DNA from 2 places in the Vibrio sp. KUL80 genome. Region 2 is predicted to be linked to the other one. Evidence: predicted binding sites of a transcription regulator. Region 2 holds the regulator's gene; the other holds the start of a gene.
The links. Region 2 encodes CRP, which controls carbon source genes, mostly activating them, when cyclic AMP is high. Its sites were predicted from a motif close to TGTGANNNNNNTCACA; they were not measured.

Region 1 (6,815 bases), on a different replicon from region 2:
GTACGCGCCTTTCGTCGCGTTTTCACCTTTTGGAATCCACCAAAGACGTAGCAGACCTAGAACGTGGTCGATACGTAGTGAGCCACAGTGCTTCATGTTCGCACGTAGTAGCTTGATGTATGCATCGTACGATGTAGCTTGCAGTACTTGTGGATTAAGTGGAGGTAGACCCCAGTTTTGACCCAATGGACCCAAGATATCTGGTGGAGCACCGATGCTCGCATCCATAACTAGGTTGCCATTGTCTGCCCATGTTTCAGAACCAGAATCCGCAACACCTACAGCAAGGTCTCGGTATAGGCCTACTGCCATACCTTTCTCTTCTGCTAGTGCTTGAGCTTCATTGATTTGAACATCAGCAATCCACTGCAAGTACATGTAAAGCTGAACTTTATCTTGATTATCAGCAATATATTTTTGAGTCGCTGCATTTTCGAAACGACGGTATTTCTCTGGGAATACCGGCCAGCCCCACATGTTGCTGTCTTCTGCGTGAAGCTCAGCGTGGATCGCATCGAATGCGGCTTGATGAAGTAGGCTTTCACCGCCTGCCTCAACGAAGTCTAGGAATAGTTTTGCGCGCTCAGACTGCTTGTCTAGGTGACGAGATTTGAACTCATCGAATAGCAGTGGCAATACGCTCATCTTAAGCTCAGCCACTTCGGTGTAGTTCACCCAGTGTGACTCACGCGCTTTTTGCAGGCGTGCTTGGAACTCAGAGCCACCAACGATTTGCTGTGCATCTGCACTTAGCGCAAATTCTGCGACAGAGCTAACGTCGATGTAAAGAATGTTCAACCAGCGGCGAGAAGATGGGCTGTATGGGCTCGCACCTTCTGGGTTAGCAGGGAACAATGAGTGAATTGGGTTAAGACCAACAAAATCACCACCACGTGCAGCGATATCCGCTACAAGCTGTTTAAGGTCACCAAAATCACCGATACCCCAGTTATGCTGAGTACGAAGCGTGTAAAGCTGGATACTTGGACCCCAAAGCTTTTTACCTTCATCAATCGCACTTTGTTTGTAACAAGCACGTGGAGTACGGATAAGTGTCATCTCGTAAGGTGCTTTACGGCGCTTACGCTCTAAGTAAAGCTTGTGGTAACCCCATGAAAGGTTGTTTGGTAACGCAAATACTAAAGGGCCACCCTCAGCACGTTCATCACGAACGATCTGAGATTGAAGATAGCCTTCAAGTACTTCTCCTTGCTCAGTCTCTAGACGCCAGCTGAAATCGCTTTCTCTCGCGCTCACACCTAAATGAAGTTCTACTTCAACGGCATCACCGTCTTTAACAACCAGTACAGGGTCTAGCACTTCCTTCTTATGCTTTTTCTCTGCAGATTTTAGTAGTGATTCATCATTAGTCGTGTCGTAGCCTAAAGACGCAAGCAGACGAAGAATGGTTTCGTCCTCAACTCTGGCTTCGTCGCCCCACGCACTTACGTAGCTGTCGGCTATTCTTGCCATCTCAGCAACTTGTTTTAATGCTGTTTGTTCTGTCATCGCTCTCTCCGAAGGACTTCTCTAACCTTCAAATCGGTAGGGTTATTATTTATTTAATGAAAAAGCCAAGGTACCCCGCTCAAACCGGAGTACCTTGGTTAAATTTATTAGCGAGAAACTGCTTCTAGTTTCCAAATGTTGTTCACGTAATCGCGAATCGAACGGTCTGAGCTGAACTTGCCAACTAGCGCCGTGTTAAGAATCGCTTTCTTCGCCCAACCAGCTTGGTCACGGTATTGCGCGTCCATGTCTTCATGCGCCTTCACGTAAGATGCGAAGTCAGCAAGACATAGGTACGGGTCACCACCATCTAGTAGGCTGTCGTATGTTGCACGTAGTAGACCTGGTTGACCTGGAGTGAACTCTTCACCTAGTAGTAGGTCTAGAGATGCTTTCAGTAGTGGGTCAGCGTTGTAGAAGTCGTATGGGTTGTAACCTGCCGCTTTGGTGCGTTTCACACCATCAACCTCTAGACCGAAGATGTAGATGTTCTCGTCACCGACTTCTTCACGGATCTCAACGTTAGCACCATCCATCGTACCGATAGTGAGTGCGCCGTTAAGAGCCATCTTCATGTTACCTGTACCCGATGCTTCTTTACCTGCCATAGAGATTTGCTGAGAAACGTCAGCAGCTGGAATCAACATTTCAGCCATGCTTACACGGTAGTCAGGGATGAATACCACTTTCAGCTTACCGCCTAGGCGTGGGTCATTGTTTACTTTCTCAGCAACCTTGTTAATCGCAAAGATGATCTCTTTCGCTAGGTGGTAACCCGGTGCAGCTTTAGAGCCGAAGAATACAACGCGTGGCGTCATATCAAATGTTGGGTCATTCAATAGGCGGTGGTACAGAGACAACACGTGTAGCAAATCAAGTTGCTGACGCTTGTACTCGTGTAGGCGCTTGATCATCACATCAAAGATAGCATTCGTATCTAGCTCGATACCCATGTTCTCTTTAACCCAGTCCGCTAGACGCTGTTTGTTCTGCTTCTTAACTGCCATGTAGTCTTTCTGGAACTTAGCGTCATCAGCGAATTTCGCGATACCTTCCAGCTGCTCAAGCTTAGCTGGCCACTCGCTGCCAATCTTGTCAGTGATAAGAGCCGATAGACCTGGGTTACAGAACTTCAACCAACGACGTGGTGTCACACCGTTCGTTACGTTATGCAGACGAGTCGGGTACATCTCGTGGAATTCCGGGAATAGGTCTGATTTCACCAACTCAGAGTGAAGTGCTGCTACACCGTTCACTGCGTATGAACCGATAACACATAGGTTAGCCATACGAACCATGCGGTGGAAACCTTCTTGGATGATAGAAAGCTTAGCTTGCTTCTCACCGTCACCAGGCCACATTGCACGTACTTCTTGTAGGAAGCGGTGGTTGATTTCAAAGATGATTTCCATGTGACGTGGAAGTAGACGCTGGATTAGCGACTCAGACCAAGTCTCTAGTGCTTCTGGAAGTAGCGTGTGGTTTGTGTATGCGAAAGTCTTAGAAGAAATCGCCCACGCGTCATCCCAGCTCAAACCTTTCTCATCAAGAAGGATGCGCATTAGTTCAGGAATAGCGATCGTTGGGTGCGTATCGTTAAGCTGAATAGTTTCTTGCTTAGGAAGATCCGCCAGCGTGTAACCTGCAGCCTCGTGACGACGTAGAATATCGCGTACAGACGCTGCAGAGTGGAAGTACTGCTGCATTAGACGCAGTGTCTTACCTTTCTCGTGGTTGTCATTCGGGTATAGAACCTTAGTGATGTTACCCGCATCGATTAGCGCGTGCTGTGCTTCGAAGTAGTCACCGTTGTTGAAGCTTTCTAGAGAGAATGGTGCGATTGCTTGACATTCCCAAAGACGTAGCGGGTATACAGTGTCAGATTCGTAACCAACAATTGGTAGATCCCAAGGCATTGCTTTAACCGTCATGCCAGGAACCCACTTACGAACTTCTTTGCCATCAACGTTTACAACTTCAACGTGACCGAAGAAACCGATCTCTTGTGCAAGTTCTGGACGAGCCACTTCCCATGGGTAGCCTTCAACACCACACCATGCGTCTGGTGCTTCTTTTTGACGACCATCTTCAAAAGATTGCTTGAATAGACCGTATTCGTAGTGAAGGCCGTAGCCTACAGTGGGGAATTCTTGAGCGGCACATGAATCCATGAAACATGCAGCTAGACGACCTAGACCACCGTTACCGAGTGATGGGTCACGCTCTTCTTCTAGAAGGTCAGTTAGGTTGTGACCTAGCTCAGCCATTGCGTCAGTTACTTGCTCGTAAAGACCCATGCTGATTAGGTTGTTACCGGTTAGACGACCGATTAGGAATTCTAGAGATAGGTAGTTAACGCTTTTTGCGCTCTTGATGCGCTCATCTGCTTCAGTTTCAAGCAGGTCAAAAGTCGTTAGCTCAGCAAGCGCACGGCCCATTGCTAGATACCACTGACGTTCAGTCGCAGTTTCTACCGTCGTTGCGTAAGTCGCTGATAGGTGTTTCTTAACACTTTCTTGGAAAGAAGCTTTATCAAATTTTTTCTGTTGCGCAGGTTTCATTACGAAATCTCACTTTCAAGTTTTATCCATCTGTCACATATCGTGCATGGTGACGTATCCATAAACATCCTCCTAAGTCCGACTCCCTGAAGGATGAGTGAGGAGGGCGTAGGGGGCGTACTCCCCTTCACTAAGTGATCGGTGTCCCATTCCGATATTGGATTCGGTTTTTTCTGGTGATAGCGATCACGCCAAGCTCAGTTTTTAATCTAAGCGCTATCGAAGAAACATTTACTATCGCATCGGTGACTAAATACAAAAATTGCTGTTGAGATCACAGTTAGCCGTAAAAAAGCCCCAAAAAAACCTGAAGTTTTGTATACATGGCTGACCAATACCCTTCCGAATGCGCACCAATAAGTGACGAACTTCACATATATGAGGCGTAGTTGGGGTATGGGACACGCAATAATTAAAATCTAGCGCTCGATCAAACACTGTATAACCTACTGTTTCATAACATCGAGGCTGCTCTATAAAGCTGTGGTAATCGCTCCCTCCTCCTTGAGGAGTAGAAACAATAATTAGTAGGAAATATCTTATGTGGATTCCTTCAAAACTGACTCGACCAGGCCGCTTGCACAACGCCATCGTTCGCCCTCGAGTATTAGATCTGCTTGCACAGGCTCCCTTTTATAAACTTGTTCTTTTTCGCTCGCCTGCAGGTTACGGTAAAACGACCATGGCTGCTCAATGGCTATCGGATAAACCACATGTAGGTTGGTACAGCATCGACGAAAGCGACAATGATCCGTTCCGTTTCGTTAACTACTTGCTGCAGGCCATCAATAAGGCCACCAACAACACCTGTCCTAACGCACAAAAGCTAGCAGAACGTCGACAGTTCTCATCGCTGCATTCTCTCTTTAGCGAAGTGTTTGCCGAACTGACTAGCTATCATCACGAGTGCTACATCGTCTTAGATGACTACCACCTGATTACTGACGAAGAAATTCATGAAGCAATGCGCTTCTTCCTTAAGCACATGCCAGACAACATCACGCTAGTGGTGACAAGTCGTGGAAATCCGCCGCTGGGGACGGCGAATTTGCGCGTACGCGATCTGATGATTGAAATTGGCAATGAGCTTTTAGCATTCGATACCGAAGAAACAACGCGTTTCTTTAGTCAGCGACTGGCCAGTGAAATTGACAATGAAACCGCTAACTCACTGCGCACCTATGTTGAGGGTTGGCCTTCTGCTCTGCAGCTTTTCGCACTGCAGGCCCAGCATCAAAAACGCACCTTGGCGCAATCAGTAGAGACCATGTCTCAGTTCAACCATGCGCACCTTTGGGACTACCTCGTTGAAGAGGTTTTCGATCTCCTTGATAAAGAGACTCGCCACTTCCTAATGCAGTGTTCAGTGCTCGATCACTTTAACGACAGTTTGGTCACCGCACTGACCAAACGTGACGACGCGCTTAGTATGATCGAATCGCTCAACCGCTTTGGTTTATTTATCTACCCACTTGAGGGTGAGAACAACTGGTTTAGGTTCCACAACCTATTTGCAGAGTTCTTATCTCATGAGCGTAAAGCACGTATTCCTCAGCAAGAAAATGAGCTGCATCTAGCTGCTGCAAACGCATGGCTACAGCAAAAAGTGCCACATCAAGCGCTTCGACACGCTCGCTTGGCGAATAACAACAACTTAGTTGCTGAAATATTGCTCGAGTATGGTTGGAAGATGTTCAACCACGGTGAATTGGCAACGCTTGAAGACGCGATTGACGTACTCTCTGCTGACCAGCTCTATAGCCAACCAAAGCTCTGTATGCTGCAAGCTTGGCTTGCTCAAAGCCAGCACAGATACAACGACGTTGGTGAACTGATTGCCAAAGCAGACGCTGAAATGGCAGCGCGCCAAGTCAAACTGACGGCAAAAGAAGAAGGTGAGTTCCACGCGTTACACGCGCAAGTTGCAATTAACCAGAACTCTCCTGACAAGGCGATTAAACTTGCAGAACTCGCGCTAAGCGAGCTAGATCATTCTGAGTATCGCAGTCGAATTGTGGCGACCTCTGTCGTCGGTGAGGTCAACCACGTAATCGGCAACCTCAGCCGTGCGCTGTCAATGATGCAGCAAACTGAGAAACTAGCGAGACAATACCATGTCTACCACCAGGCGCTATGGGCTCAGTTGCAACAAAGTGAAATCCTGATCGCACAAGGCTATGTTCAAGCGGCGTTTGAGATCCAAGAAAGTGCCTTCAAACTGATTGAAGAACAGCAACTGCATCAAGTTCCTATGCACGAATTCTTGCTTCGAGTACGTGCGCAAGTACTCTGGTGTTGGAACCGCCTAGATGAAGCGGAAGAGTGTGCGTATAAGGGCATCGATGTGCTAGGTAACATCGACCCAAGTAAACACCTACACAGCTACTCTATGATTGCACGCATCGCGATTGGTCGAGGTGAGCTAGATAAAGCTTCAAAGGTCATTGAGCAGATCCAGCACCTAATGAAGCAATCCACTTACCACGTTGATTGGACCGCGAACGCATCTCTATCACTGCTTCTATACTGGCAAGCGAGAAACGATATTGAATCAATTGAGCAGTGGCTCGAAACGGCGACTAGACCAGAAGAAGCGTGTAACCACTTCTCTCAACTGCAATGGCGTAATATTGCTAGAGCGCAAATAAACCTTGGTCAGTACGAACAAGCTCAGGTTACGCTCGACTTCCTCGACAAAGAAGCGAAACAGCATCAGCTCGTCACTGATCGTAATCGCAACCTTAT
Region 2 (6,815 bases):
AGAAGACCTCTGCCTGCGCAGAGGTGACGATAATTTGGGGTTAAAAGTACTTTCAACACGCGTCATTCCTGCGTAGGCACTGACGAATCCCCAAAAAATGACAAGCATGGCGAGTTGTGATCTTATGTAATCGCCAAAAAACAAAAGTACAACTCACGATGCCATGCTTATTACTAAATTTTGCCACAAAACCCTCCACCAATCTCTAGCTGATTTCAATCAAGCTAGGGTAAATTCATTACTGACCGCTAGTAACGCACTTATTCGTTCTAATGAGTTGAGTCTGACGGCTATCGGTCGTTGTCTCGAAGGCTTAACCTCCGTTAAACACAAAATCAAACGTATCGATAGACTTCTCGGTAACCAAAAACTCCATAGTGAACGAGATAGTATTTATCGAGCCTTGTTCAAAGGCTTATTCGCTAAGCTTCCGTGCTATGTGGTTGCAGTAGATTGGAGTGGGTGTTGTAACCGTGAACATTGGCTTCTAAGAGCTAGCTTGCTAGTAGATGGTAGGGCCATTCCTATCTACAACACGGTCGTGACGCAAGACAACCAAGAGAAGGAACATATCCATAATCAATTTCTCGACGTTTTAGCTACGATGCTTCCCGCCAACAAAACTGTCTATATCGTCACAGATGGCGGATTTAAGACACCGTGGTTCAAAAAAATAGAGAGCCTCGGCTGGTATTATCTCGGTCGAGTACGTGGTCGGATTTTTGGAAAAGTTGATGGTAGCTCATGGTGTTCAGTTTCAGAGCTTGGAAAAAATGCGAACATAAAGGCTAAAAAGCTGGGTGATGGGTTACTTGGAAAAACATCGAAGAGCCAAGTATCGTGCTCTTTTGTTAGCTACAAGGGGAAAGCAAAAAACCGGCATAAGATAAAACAACGAAACAAAGGTATTTATCCTGACGCAGAAAGGACATATAAGTCCATTGCGAAAGAGCCTTGGATATTAGTAACCAACGACTCGAAGTTAAGTCCAATGAAAGCTGTGATTTACTACAGCAAAAGAATGCAAATCGAACAAAACTTTAGGGATGATAAAAGCCAACGCTATGGGTTTTCTTGGCACCACAGCCAGACACAGAACTCAGAGCGGATCTCCATACTTTGTTTGATTGCTTGTATCGCAACTCTCGTTTTATGGGTGATCGGTTTTGCGTCTGAAAGGAAAGGTATTAATCAAAAATATCAAGCAAATACGACTAAATCAAAACGTGTTTTGTCATTCCTAACGCTAACCAAAAACATGATATTAGATACAAGCAAAGCACAGTTGATTCGATTATTTAGCAGTGGGTTGGCGATACTCTCAAAAAACTATCTGAGAATTATCGACCAACCGTTGTTCTGAAAAATGGGGATCCCTCAGTGCGTAGGCAGGAATCTACTCGAGGCTTGGTGTGCGCTTTAAGAAGACCCCTGCCTGCGCAGGGGTGACAATATAAAAACAAAAAAGCCACCCGAAGGTGGCTTTTTAAATCTTGCGACGCGCTCTTAGCGAGTACCGTAAACCACGATAGTTTTACCGTGTGCAGAAATTAGGTTCTGCTCTTCTAGCATCTTAAGAATACGACCTACTGTTTCACGAGAACAACCAACGATTTGGCCAATCTCTTGACGAGTGATCTTGATTTGCATGCCGTCTGGGTGAGTCATTGCATCTGGTTGTTTCGCTAGGTTTAGTAGCGTCTGTGCAATACGACCCGTTACGTCTAGGAACGCTAGGTCACCTACTTTTTGGCTAGTCACTTGTAGACGACTTGCCATCTGAGCAGATAAGCGCATTAGAATGTCTGGGTTAACTTGGATAAGCTGACGGAACTTCTTGAATGAGATTTCCGCAACTTCACAAGGTGATTTTGCTCGTACCCATGCTGTACGTTCTTGGTCTTCTTCGAACAGGCCTAGTTCACCAATGAAGTCACCTTGGTTAAGGTAAGACAAGATCATCTCTTTGCCTTCTTCATCTTTGATAAGTACCGCTACAGAACCTTTTACGATGTAGTAAAGCGTCTCTGCTTTTTCGCCCGCGTGGATTAGCGTGCTCTTCGATGGATACTTGTGAATGTGGCAGTGTGAAAGGAACCACTCTAACGTTGGGTCGGTTTGAGGTTTACCTAGAACCATATATCTTACTTCCTCTGCAGGGTATGCTTGCTGCTTTCCATATTTGTTAGCAAGCCCGTTTGTTAAGACTTACTAGCATAAAAGCACTTTGAAGATGGCGCAAGCGATCTTCTGTTTCAAAGAAATAGTATCCTTTTTTGCGCCACTTTTCTTGATTTTAATCGTGTCATAAGCCCATTTATCTATACAAAACTGTGCACATGATCACGGTATAAAAAATCATCGAGATTCGGCTCACAAAACCTAACCTATTTTGCCGGTTTCTATGAGCTGTTGAAGTATTGGCCTGACGATTAATTCCATCGCAAAACTCATCTTACCCCCAGGGACCACTATGGTGTTGTGGCGAGACATAAACGAGCCATCAATCATGGCGAGCAGGTAAGGGAAGTCGACATTCTTGATACCACGCAGGCGAATTACCACAAAACTTTCATCCAAGCTCGGAATGCCTTTAGCGTTGAGCGGGTTGGAGGTATCGACGGTGGGTACACGCTGGAAGTTGATGTGAGTGCGTGAAAACTGTGGCGTGATATAGCTTAAGTAGTCATCCATTGAACGAACAATCGAATCGGTGACCGCTTCTCTTGAGTGACCGCGATCACGGGTATCTCGCACGAACTTTTGAATCCACTCGAGGTTAACGATAGGCACCATGCCAATCAGCAGGTCAACGTGCTGAGCGGCATTCACATCACCGTCGACGACGCCACCATGCAGGCCTTCATAAAACAGCACATCGCTATTTTCTGGCAGGTCTTGCCATGGGGTAAAGGTGCCTGGCATTTGATTGTAGGGTACGGCTTCATCAAAGGTATGCAGGTAGCGGCGAAACTGCCCCGTACCATTTTGCCCATAGTTGCGAAAAAACTCTTCTAGAGCAGGGAAGTCGTTGGCTTGAGGACCAAAGTAACTGATGTGTTTGCCTTGCTCTTTCGCCTTGCGGATCTCGATATCCATCTCTGGACGAGTAAAGCGGTGAAAACTGTCACCTTCAATAAACGCGGGCTTGATGCTCATCATGTTGAACATCTTGCGGAATGCTTCTGACGTTGTTGTCGTTCCAGCTCCAGAGGAGCCCGTTACAGCAATGATCGGGTGTTTTGCTGACATAACACTTCCTGTGTATTTGTAATTGTCGTTATAAATTTGCTAACTCACATAAGGAGTTAGACCTTATGGGCCAATTTCAGTTCAATAGCCTTTCAATATAGCAGTTACTTACATCGCTACCGAAAAATTACAACGAGCGACGAGATTTAATGTCGACAGTCTCGTGCAGCTCAGAGAACACGATGACGGCTTCTCCGCTTTCGAGTTGGCTGCGAACATGGCGAATCTTGTCGTCTAGCGACACTTCCGACTCACCATAGTCGGTGCCTTCGCGCAGCACGAACTCTTTAATAAGGTTGTCCAGCGTATCTGCATCAATTTGTTGCCATGGGATGATCATAAATACCTCTCAATTCTATGACCGCAGGATTATACCATTGCTGATTCACAAAGGGAGTGGTTGCTCTTTTCGGCTAGTCAATCAGATGCTGGTAGTAACTTGGCAGGGTCTCTTCTAGCCAAAAACGCGGGCGCCTGAGACTGCCAGTCATAAAGCCGACATGACCACCACGTTCAAGCAACTGGTAGTCGATATGGTTTGGAAGTGTAAAGGTTGGAATGACCTCGTGTGTCATAAAGGGGTCATCCTTGGCATGAATAAACTGAGTCGGTACCGCGATTTCTCGTAGGCGAGGTAGACCAGAGCAGCGCTGATAATAGTCATCGGCACCCTTGAACCCATGCAGAGGTGCTGTGATCAAATCATCGAACTCGTAGAGTTTTTTCATGTTCTTGATGCGCTCTTCGGTCAGCCCGAGAACTTCACTCAGTAGATGAAGTTTGTTAAGCGCATTCTTTTTCATTGAGCTGAGCAGGTAAGAGCGATAGACCTTGGAGAAGCCTTGCTCTATACGTCTCGCGCACGCTGCGAGGTCGAGCGGGGCAGAGATGACGGTCGCACCATCCAGCTTAGTATCATTGCCATAGTGAGCAAGATAGTTGGTGAGCATATTGCCGCCAAGGGAAACGCCTATGGCAACCTTTTTACTATTTGGGTAACGATGATCCAAAAGCTCAATGAACTGTCTTGCGTCACCAATCTCACCGGAATGATAAGCCCTGGCAAGTCGATTTGGGTTCGGCCCACAGCCGCGAAAGTGCATCATGACAGACAGCCAACCCTGCTTAGCGAACGCGTGCATCAGACCGTTGGCGTAGGGGCTGTAAAAGCAGCCTTCTAAGCCATGGAATAGAATGAACACAGGCTTGCTTTGGGCACTTTCTCCATGGGGATCTTCACTCCATGCCAACTCGACAAAATCCCCATCTGGGGTGTCGAGTGTTTCCCAAATTGGCTCAAACAAAGCTTTGCGGCGCACAAAGCGTGGGATAAGCGTTTGGATGTGTGGATTGGCTAGCCCTTTGGCGGCGATAAAGTGTTTGCTGCTCATAACGTAAATTCACTTACGGGATTGGATAGTAGTAATGTTTTTAAAGTATCTACGCCTAATTGTAGCTGCTCGATCGTTTGAGGTGAGCTCAGCGACAGGCGCACCGCAGGCGCGACTGAACCGCCAGGAGGTGCGAACAGCTCGCCTGATTTGACGATAACCCCTTGCTCTGCCGCTCTGCTGACGAACTCACTCAGTCGCCAGTGCTCAGGTAGAGTTAGCCAAACATGAAACCCACCTTGCTGGTAACGAAGGTTAAACTCACTCAGTGCGTCTACTGCAACAGCGATACGCTTTTTCATCTCATTGTGAATGATGGTGAGGTTGCGCTCGGCATCACCTGAGGTCAGCATCTCACAGGTTAGGGCCGTGAGCAGCGGGCTTATCATCCAGCTATGGTTTTGCAGTGTCATCACGAGGTGCTGATAAAGCTTTTCTGGAGCGCTCATATAACCCACTCGCAAACCCGGTGCGAGACACTTTGAGAAAGCACCAATATGGATAACCCGCTCAGGCGCGAAGTTCACCATGGGCGCTGGGGCTTTTTCTAACAGCAGGCCGTTTATTTCATCTTCAATCACGTAGACATCATAGGACTCACAGATACGCAAGATATCGCGGCGGCGCTCTTCAGGCATAATGGCGGTGGTTGGGTTTTGCAGCGTTGGCGTTAAGTAGATAAAACGCGGAGAGTAGCGTTGGCAGCAAACCTCTAGAGACTCTGGCGTGATACCGAACTCATCCATATCTACGCCTTTGAGCGTCAACTGATTCTGACGCGCCAAGCTGATCACGCCAGGGTAGGTGTACTTTTCGACTAAGACGGTATCGCCTGCGCGAGTGAAGGTGTCGAGCACCATTTGAATCGCATGCTGAGCGCCTGAACTAAACAACATTCGATGTGCGGCGAGCTTGATGCCTTTTTCATTGAGCCATTTGGCGACAGTGCTGCGGTGTGCATCAAGTCCAGCGGGTGGTTGATAGAGCATCAACTGGTTGAGGTGCGAGTTCGAGCTTGAGATACGCTGCATGGCTTGTTTCAGCATATCGCCTCTGTCGAGCAGAGGCGGAATGTTATAGCCAAAATTCATTTCGCCTTGTGCCACTGTGCTTTGCTCGAACACCCAGCTTGGTTTATTGGTATCGGAGACATAGGTGCCCGCGCCGACTTTAGCTTCCACCAAGCCCCTTCGTTCTACCTCCGCATAGGCTCGGGTAATCGTGCCTACCGTGACATTGAGCTTGTCTGCCAGCCAGCGATGGGTGGGCAGCTTACTGTTTGCTTTAAGATCGCCCTCTTCGATCATCGTGGCGATCTGATCGGCGATCTGCTTGTAGATCGGCGCTGGATCTTGCTTGAATACGGTAATTGTCTCGATTGTCATGGTGACAATAAATCCTTTGCGTCTGATTTATGGCTTTGTTAGGGTTATTTTGAGCTCGCATTAACAATAAATCAACGTATTTGTGAAAATTGTACCGATACAATTTTGTAGCAATAGGAGAAAAAGGATGGATTGGTCATTTTTGCTATCAGTGGCACTATTCGCAGTGGTCATGACGGGGACGCCGGGTCCTAACAATGTCATGTTAACGGCGTCGGGCGCTAATTTTGGCTATGTTAGATCGATCCCGCACTTTCTTGGGATTGGCCTAGGTCTGATCAGCTTGATCTTGTTGAATGGTGCCGGTCTCGGCGTGATCTTCCAAACCTACCCTATGATTCAAGAAGTTCTCAAATGGCTGGGCAGCGCCTATTTGCTATATTTGGCTTGGCGAATTCTCACCGCTGGGATCAACAAAGGAGAGTCTGATAGCAAAGCCAAACCTATGACCTGCTTTGAAGCCATGACATTTCAATATTTGAACCCAAAAGCTTGGGTGATGTCGGTCACCGCCGTGAGTTCGTTTGCATTGAGCGGTGACTACTATTGGTGGTCGCTGGTGGGGATATCGGTGATCTTTTTGCTGGTTCAGATACAAACGTCGTCGGTATGGGTAGGCTTTGGCACCTTTATTCGCCGCTGGCTGGCCACACCGACTGCGTGGCGCCGCTTTAACTCCAGTATGGCGCTGCTTACTGCGTCATGTGTGGTGTTTATTTGGTAGCGAGTTCGCTGACGGGTTTGGCGAAGACAAGCCTTAGATGCTCAGCGCCAAGTTGGCGACAGT

Region 1: the regulator CRP is predicted to act here: its motif matches at 4,246-4,261, upstream of AC6I8U_RS20555 (glycogen/starch/alpha-glucan phosphorylase).

The regions. Positions count from the first base shown of each region.
Region 1 covers NZ_AP045842.1:874,875-881,689, forward strand. The annotation lists gene malQ (4-alpha-glucanotransferase) at 1-1,509, opposite strand, end outside; gene AC6I8U_RS20555 (glycogen/starch/alpha-glucan phosphorylase) at 1,617-4,070, opposite strand; gene malT (HTH-type transcriptional regulator MalT) at 4,612-6,815, shown strand, end outside.
Region 2 covers NZ_AP045841.1:338,061-344,875, forward strand. The annotation lists gene AC6I8U_RS01510 (IS4 family transposase) at 164-1,363, shown strand; gene crp (cAMP-activated global transcriptional regulator CRP) at 1,507-2,139, opposite strand; gene AC6I8U_RS01520 (phosphoribulokinase) at 2,383-3,252, opposite strand; gene AC6I8U_RS01525 (YheU family protein) at 3,380-3,592, opposite strand; gene AC6I8U_RS01530 (hydrolase) at 3,666-4,643, opposite strand; gene AC6I8U_RS01535 (aminotransferase-like domain-containing protein) at 4,640-6,028, opposite strand; gene AC6I8U_RS01540 (LysE family translocator) at 6,156-6,752, shown strand; gene AC6I8U_RS01545 (TIGR02444 family protein) at 6,742-6,815, opposite strand, start outside.